DNA from 2 places in the Leucobacter exalbidus genome. Region 2 is predicted to be linked to the other one. Evidence: riboswitches for the same ligand, from Rfam matches in the RefSeq annotation. Region 2 holds a riboswitch; the other holds the start of a gene.
What was found. Region 2 has a riboswitch for thiamine pyrophosphate ahead of JOF28_RS12975 (thiamine ABC transporter substrate-binding protein). Riboswitches for the same ligand answer to the same signal wherever they lie in the genome.
Positions count from the first base shown of each region.

Region 1: linked by a shared signal. The riboswitch ahead of thiM (hydroxyethylthiazole kinase) and the one ahead of JOF28_RS12975 (thiamine ABC transporter substrate-binding protein) in region 2 are both predicted to bind thiamine pyrophosphate.

Region 1 is NZ_JAFIDA010000001.1:265,618-269,024, forward strand. It holds gene JOF28_RS01250 (hypothetical protein) at 691-1,800, shown strand; TPP riboswitch at 1,888-1,988, shown strand; gene thiM (hydroxyethylthiazole kinase) at 1,980-2,831, shown strand; gene thiE (thiamine phosphate synthase) at 2,828-3,407, shown strand, end outside.
Region 2 is NZ_JAFIDA010000001.1:2,853,944-2,857,350, forward strand. It holds gene JOF28_RS12970 (cell division protein PerM) at 1-1,314, shown strand, start outside; TPP riboswitch at 1,327-1,436, shown strand; gene JOF28_RS12975 (thiamine ABC transporter substrate-binding protein) at 1,430-2,683, shown strand; gene JOF28_RS12980 (ABC transporter permease) at 2,789-3,407, shown strand, end outside.

The DNA.
Region 1 (3,407 bases), 2.6 Mb from region 2:
CCAGGGTGCTCTCGGAAGCTACTACAGAATCATGGGTGATCCCTACGCGTGTGGTCGCGGAACGGTCTGAGAAAGCAGTAGAGCTCGGGCCTGATCGGGGGCGTCGAGGCGCGGTTGATTCTGACGCACATCTTGCGCTTGTAGTTTTGGCTCAGATGAAACACACCACATAGGTGAAACTCGCCAATCGACTGTGCGAAGCTTGGCCAGTCGCTACTTCAGCCAATGAGTGTTCCAGGGGGTGATTCGCAGATGCCGCGCAAACGCAAACAAGCAGTGCCCAAGCACTTTGTCCAAGTACTCAGACGCCCCAATGTGGGGGTCGAGACGACGACGGGGCGGCCGTGGATCGGCGTTGATCAGCAGGTCGGGCATGGCTCAGCCGACGCGCGGTTCGCGTTGACCCCTGAACAGTACGCTCAGGTGCTGACCGAGGGATGGCTAGAAACGCCTTTCGAAATGGAATGCTGGCGTGGCGAGCACCCCGAGCTGGAGTTATCACACCCAGGAAAGCGCCAAGAGACACCCGAAGTCTGGTCTCCGGCACCATCGCGGTCAATAGAGACGCCATTTCACGGTGAACTGTGGCGTCACGCTGACGTACTCGGGGCAACGCCAGAGGACGACATCGTTCAAGTTGTGCAGCAACTTGCAGCTCAGTCCTGGCAACCGTGCATCGTGGACGGGGTAGTGCATCGTCTGACATTCTTGCTCACCGGCGAAAACTCGTACCCGCGCCCCGAAGGGCTGATCGCCGGGCTCACGCAGGGGAGCACGCGCGACCTTGCGCACTTGATCTTGGGCGAGCCGGTAGACGCCACTCGTGACGAGTTTGCTGCGGACGGGATTCGGGTCTTTCTTGAATTCGAAGCCGGGGGCCTATCCCAGATCAGCATTGAGCCGACTTTGCAATGGACCCTTCCTCCGGGCCGCCTCGGGCGTCTCCTTGAGACGCTTGGGACTCCCGAGTTTAGTGATGCATTTGTTGAGGTTATCGAGCAGACGGGCGGAGCGCGGCGACGTCACGAGATACTTTCGGGCGGCATCGGGCGGCTCATTGTTTGGGACGCTGGGCTCAAAGTTCAAGTGCAAGACGGCAACATAGCGATCGCGCAGGTTGAGATCAGCACGGGCGAGGCCGATGAGCCGAATGAGTATGCCCGAACACTTGTCCCGGGCATGACGTGGCCAGCGACGCGAGAACAGTTGCACTCGGCATGGGGGCCGCCCTCAGCAACGGCCGGGCATGCCGATTTGTATCGGTACGGTCGTCGAGAATTGGCGGTGCACTTCAGCTCGGGTCAGGCTAACGCGACCCTGGTTAAGCTCACCGCCGTCATGAGCGGCCAGAATGCGACCATGGCGATGCCGTCGCGTAGTTCTGGCAATTACACAATCTATCTTGATCTGCTCGGGCGCCCCCAAACCGATGCGACTGTCGTCTACGCCCGCACGCAGCTCGGTGCTCACGTACAGCTGTCGGGCACGGGAAGAATCGTCACCGCGGTGGAAGTTGACGGGAGCAGAGTGGGCTTTGCTCGCTTCATGGACGGCTGGTCAAACGTTGCTAGGCGAAGCGACGTAGCTTTCGGCGCACCCGACTACTACGGTGCCCACGACGACGTCTGGTGGCGTGCCCCCGGATGGATTCACGTGCATTCCAATAATGGCCGAAATATTGATCGCATCACCGTCTCCCAAGAACGTCCGACTCGCCTTGACGTACACGCGTGGCAATTTGGGCGCGACAGCATGGAGGCCTGGCGGTCGCTTTCAGACGGGGCATCCGTCACTGAGTGATTGGTGGGTGTGCGGAGCAAACTTGGTGCTGGTCGTAGCTGTGTGACATGAAATTTCGGTGTTTCTGAACTCGTGGGCTATGTTGGGCTCTGTGACACGGGGTGCCCGTCGCCGAATGGCGGGCTGAGATTACACCCGTCGAACCTGATCTAGTTAGTACTAGCGAAGGGATGTTATAGATGCGCACGCGTCTAACCTCTGAACAATGCGCCCAAATGCTCGATTTTCTGCGGGAGCGAGCCCCACTCGTGCAGTGCGTCACCAATACGGTGGTGACAAATTTCACCGCGAACGCCCTGCTCGCCTTAGGCGCCGCCCCGGCCATGGTCGACGTGCCCATTGAGGCCGGCCAGTTCGCCCGCATCGCCTCTGGCGTGCTGATCAACCTGGGTACACCCCACGCCGAACAGCGCACCGCCATGCTTGAAGCGGCCCATGCGGCACACGACGCCGGCACCCCGTGGGTGCTCGATCCCGTGGCCGTCGGCACGTTGACGGTGCGCACCGATCTCGCCCGCGAACTGCTCGCACTGGCACCCACCGCCATTCGCGGCAATGCCTCAGAGATCATCGGACTAGCAGGCCAGGGGAGCGGCGGCCGCGGCGTCGACGCCACCGATCTTCCCGAGACCGCGCTCGCCGCAGCCACTCACCTGGCCGAGGCGACCGGCGCGGTGATTGCCATCTCGGGCGCGGTCGATCTGATCACCGATGGCACTGAAACCATCAGGGTCGCGAACGGCCACCCGCTGCTTACGCAGGTCACCGGGGGCGGTTGCGCACTCGGCGCGGTCACGGCGGCATTCCTGTCGCTCACACACGAGAGCGCAGCATCGGGCGGCCACGCGCCTAGCCCGCGTGGTGGGCTGGATGTGCTCGCCGCAACGGCGGCCGCGACCGCCGTGTATACAATTGCCGCCGAGCTCGCTGCGGCAGATGCAGAGGGCCCCGGCAGTTTCGGGTGGCGGTTCATCGACCGGCTGCACGATCTTGACGCCGCAACCGTCGCAGCGCGGGTGAGGCTGTCATGAGTGCACCAAACGATTCAGTGTCGGATATCTCAGTGCCAGATGCCTCAGCGCGCGCCATCGATCTCTCGATCTACCTCGTCACCGATGAGGCCCTGTGTGGTGAGCGCGGGGTGGTGCAGACCGCGATCGACGCCGTTGCGGGCGGGGCCACCACGGTGCAGCTGCGCCACAAAAACGCCTCAGATGAGCAGCTGCTCGAGACCCTGCTGCAGCTCGCACACGCAATAAGCGACCGGGCGACCCTGCTCGTGAACGACCGCGTCGACGTCTTCACCCGTGCGAAAGCCCTGGGGGCTGCGGTGCACGGCGTACACGTGGGGCAGGGAGACCTCGACCCTCGCGCCGTGCGGGCGCTGATCGGCGAGGACGCCATTCTCGGGCTGAGCGCAGACAGTGCGGCCCACCTCGCCGCGGTGCGCGCGCTACCGGCGGGCACCGCCGACTACCTCGGGGTGGGGGCGGTGCGCGCCACCTCCACCAAACCCGACCATCCGCCGGTGCTCGGCATCGACGGCTTTGCAGCGGTCACCGCGCAGGCAGCACTGCCGTGCGTGGCGATCGGCGGCATCGGCCTGG
Region 2 (3,407 bases):
ACCGCGGGTGCCTGCGCGGCGGTCGTGGGCACCGCGGCGATCGCGGTGACCGTTGCGCTCGCCACTGGGTTCGCCGATGTGATCGCGCTGGCCCAGGCGCTGCAGCTCGATGTGCTGGGGTCGGTGCTGCTGTTTCTGACGCAGCTCGCGCTGCTGCCGATCGCGATCGTGTGGTCGCTGTCGTGGCTGAGCGGGGCCGGCTTCGAGCTCAGCGGCATGATCTCGCCGTTCACCGAAACCGTGGGCACCCTGCCGCTGCTACCCATGTTTGGGGCGCTGCCGGGCAGCGCCGGATCACTCGGCGCCATTGCACCGTTGCTGTTGGTGCTGGCCAATGTGGCCGTGGGGGCGCTGCTGGCCCGCCGCGCCGAACTGCGCCGCGCCACGTGGCCCGTCGCCCTGGCGCTGCCGGTCATCGCCGCGGTGTGCACGGGTCTGGTCGTGGCGGGGCTGAGCGCGCTCGCCACCGGATCCCTCGGGCCCGGCCGCCTCGCGCACACGGGCCCCGATGCGTGGCTCGTGGGCGGGCTAGTCGCCGCCGAGGCCGCGGTCGGATTGCTGATTGGGGTGTCGGTGGCCCGCGCTGATTACTCACGCGTGAAAGACGCGGTGGCGCTGCCCGAACCGATCGCACGCTGGAATGCTGAGCGCACGGCGGCCGCCGAAGCCGCTGCCCGGGCGGTACGCCCCGAAGACGCCGAGACCGTTGACCTGTCGCGCGTGCGCGCGGCACCAGACGCTACGAATGATCTGGGTGACGACCTCGATGCAGACGCAGGCTTCGGCGAAGACCCGCAGCGCCCGGTCGAACCCGTGACGGCGCCGGTGGTGGATCTCTTCGCGCGCGCACGCACCGAGCGCGCGGTGAACACCTGGGGACGCCCTGACGACGAGGTAGACACCCCGCAGTGGGGCGACGCGGGCGAGACCTGGGGCGCCGACCCCGAGCTCGGTGACTACGACGCGTTTGATGACGCGCGGGGGATTGATCCGGATCAAGAACCCGAGGAGCCCGAAGCGCCTGAGCCGCTCGAGGAACCTGAGCCGCGGCCCGCGCCCGAGATCTTTGATATCGAGGCGGCTGAGGCAGCGGAGGCCGCTGCAGCAGCGGCCCAGCGCGAGTCAGCTGCGTCAGTAGACGGGCTGTCGGCCGAAGAATCCGAGGCACTGTTGCGGGCGTTTGCGTGGGATGCGGGCGATGCTGAGCCGCTCACCCGCGATGATCACGCGGGCCGGTCGCAGGGCGATACCGGGCCGATCACGCAGCCGCGTGGCCGGTTTAAACTGCCCGGTTGGCGTCGGCCCAAGGAGTAGGGCTAGGCTGGGGTCACAATCCACGGGAGTCCTGATGCGCGGGGCTGAGAGGGAGCACGCTTGCTCCGACCGTTTAACCTGATCTGGTTCATGCCAGCGGAGGAAGGACGACTTCATGCAGCATGCAGTTTTGACCACGCGCCAGGAGCGCTCAGGCGGAGCCGTGCGAGGCACGCAGGGAGTGCGAGCTGCGCGAGGCTCACAGCAAGCGCGAGCCGTGCGCTTCACAGGTCTTGGTGCCGCGGCGATCGCGCTCACGATGCTGGCGGGGTGCGCCACGGGCGCAGCCGACAGCGGTGCCGATAGCGGTGCCGCAGGCCAGGCGGGCGCTTCGGGCAGCAACACCGTCACGCTGGCGGTGCACAGCAGCTTTCCCAACGACGCGTTCGCGAAAGCAGCGAGTGCGGCGACCGGGTACGACGTTGAGGTCGTGGCGGCTGGCGACGGCGGGGAGCTCACGAACAAGCTGGTGCTCACCCAGGGGGCGCCCATCGCCGACGCCTTCTTTGGCGTCGACACCATGTTCGCCTCGCGGCTCGTGGAGCGCGACGTAGTGGAGCCCTACGCACCGAAGCAGCTGCCCGCAGGCGCCGCGGAGTTCGCGATTGCCGCTGAATCGGCCGCCGGTGCTGGTACCGGTGCAGGTGCTGATGCCAGCACCGCCGAAGGTGTTCAGCTCATCGCCGAGACGGGCATGGTGCCCGTCGACTTTGGTGCCACCTGCGTGAACATCGACACGGGCTGGTTCGCCGAGCACGATATTGCCGCGCCCGAAACCTACGAAGACCTCGTGAAGCCTCAATACCGCGACCAGACGGTGCTGCTCGATCCGACCGCTTCATCGACCGGCGCCGCCTTCCTTGTGGGCACCGTGGCCGCATTCGGCGAAGACGGCTACGTCGACTACTGGCAGGCCCTGCTCGACAACGGCGCCCGCATCGAACAGGGCTGGAGCGACGCCTACTACGGCCAGTTCACCCAGGGCGGCGAGGGCGGCACCAAACCCATCGTGGTCTCATACGCCTCGTCTCCCGCGTTCACCGTCAACGAGGCGGGCGACGCAGCGAGCACGCAGGCGCTGCTGGGCACCTGCACGAGGCAGGCCGAATACGCGGGCGTACTCGCGAATGCCGCGAACCCCGAGGGGGCACGCGCGGTCGTCGACTACCTCGTATCGAACGAGTTTCAACGCACTATCCCCGACACGATGTACATGAACCCGGTCGATGGTGCGGTCGAGCTGCCCGCAGCCTGGGCACAGTTCGCCCCCGAGCCCACCGCGCAGCAGGCCCACGACCTGAGCGCCGCTGAGATTGAACGCGGCCGCGAAGGCTGGTTGCGCACCCTCGGCGACGAGATCGGGCTGTAACCACTGATCACGGGTGCGCGGCGGCGGGGGTCCTCCCCAATACTCTGGTGGACCCTCGCTGCGGCGACCCCGCTCGCGTTTCTGGCCCTGTTCTTTCTGTGGCCGGTGCTCTCGCTCGTCGCGACCGGGTTTCTGGCTGACGGCCGCATCGACCTCGGAGGATTCGGTGAGGTGTTTGGCAGCGCCCGCACCTGGCGGGTCATCGGCCAAACCCTCACGCAGGCGGTGTTGGCGACGATCACGTCGCTCGTGCTGGGATTGCCGGCCGCCTATGTGCTGTACCGGCTGAAGTTTCGCGGCCGCGGCATTGCCCGGGCCCTCATGACGGTGCCGTTCGTGCTGCCCACCGTGGTCGTCGGCGTCGCGTTTACGGCGCTGATCGGCCCGGGTGGCCCCCTCGCGTGGACGGGCCTTGACCGGTCACTCACGGTCATCGTGGCCGCCATGACCTTCTTCAACGTTCCCGTGGTGGCCCGCACCGTCGGCACGTTCTGGGCCCGGCTCGACGACAGCACCGAGGCCGCCGCCCGCGTGCTCGGCGCGGGGAAGGCGCGCGCCTGGGTGTCGACCACGCTGCCGGCGCTCGCCCCCGCGCTTGCCTCGGCCGCCTCGCTCGTGTTTTTGTTTAGCGCGACCTCATTCGCGATCGTGCTCGTGCTGGGCGGGCGCGATTTCTCGAACATTGAAACCGAGATCTACCGGCTCACCGTGCAGTTTCTCGACC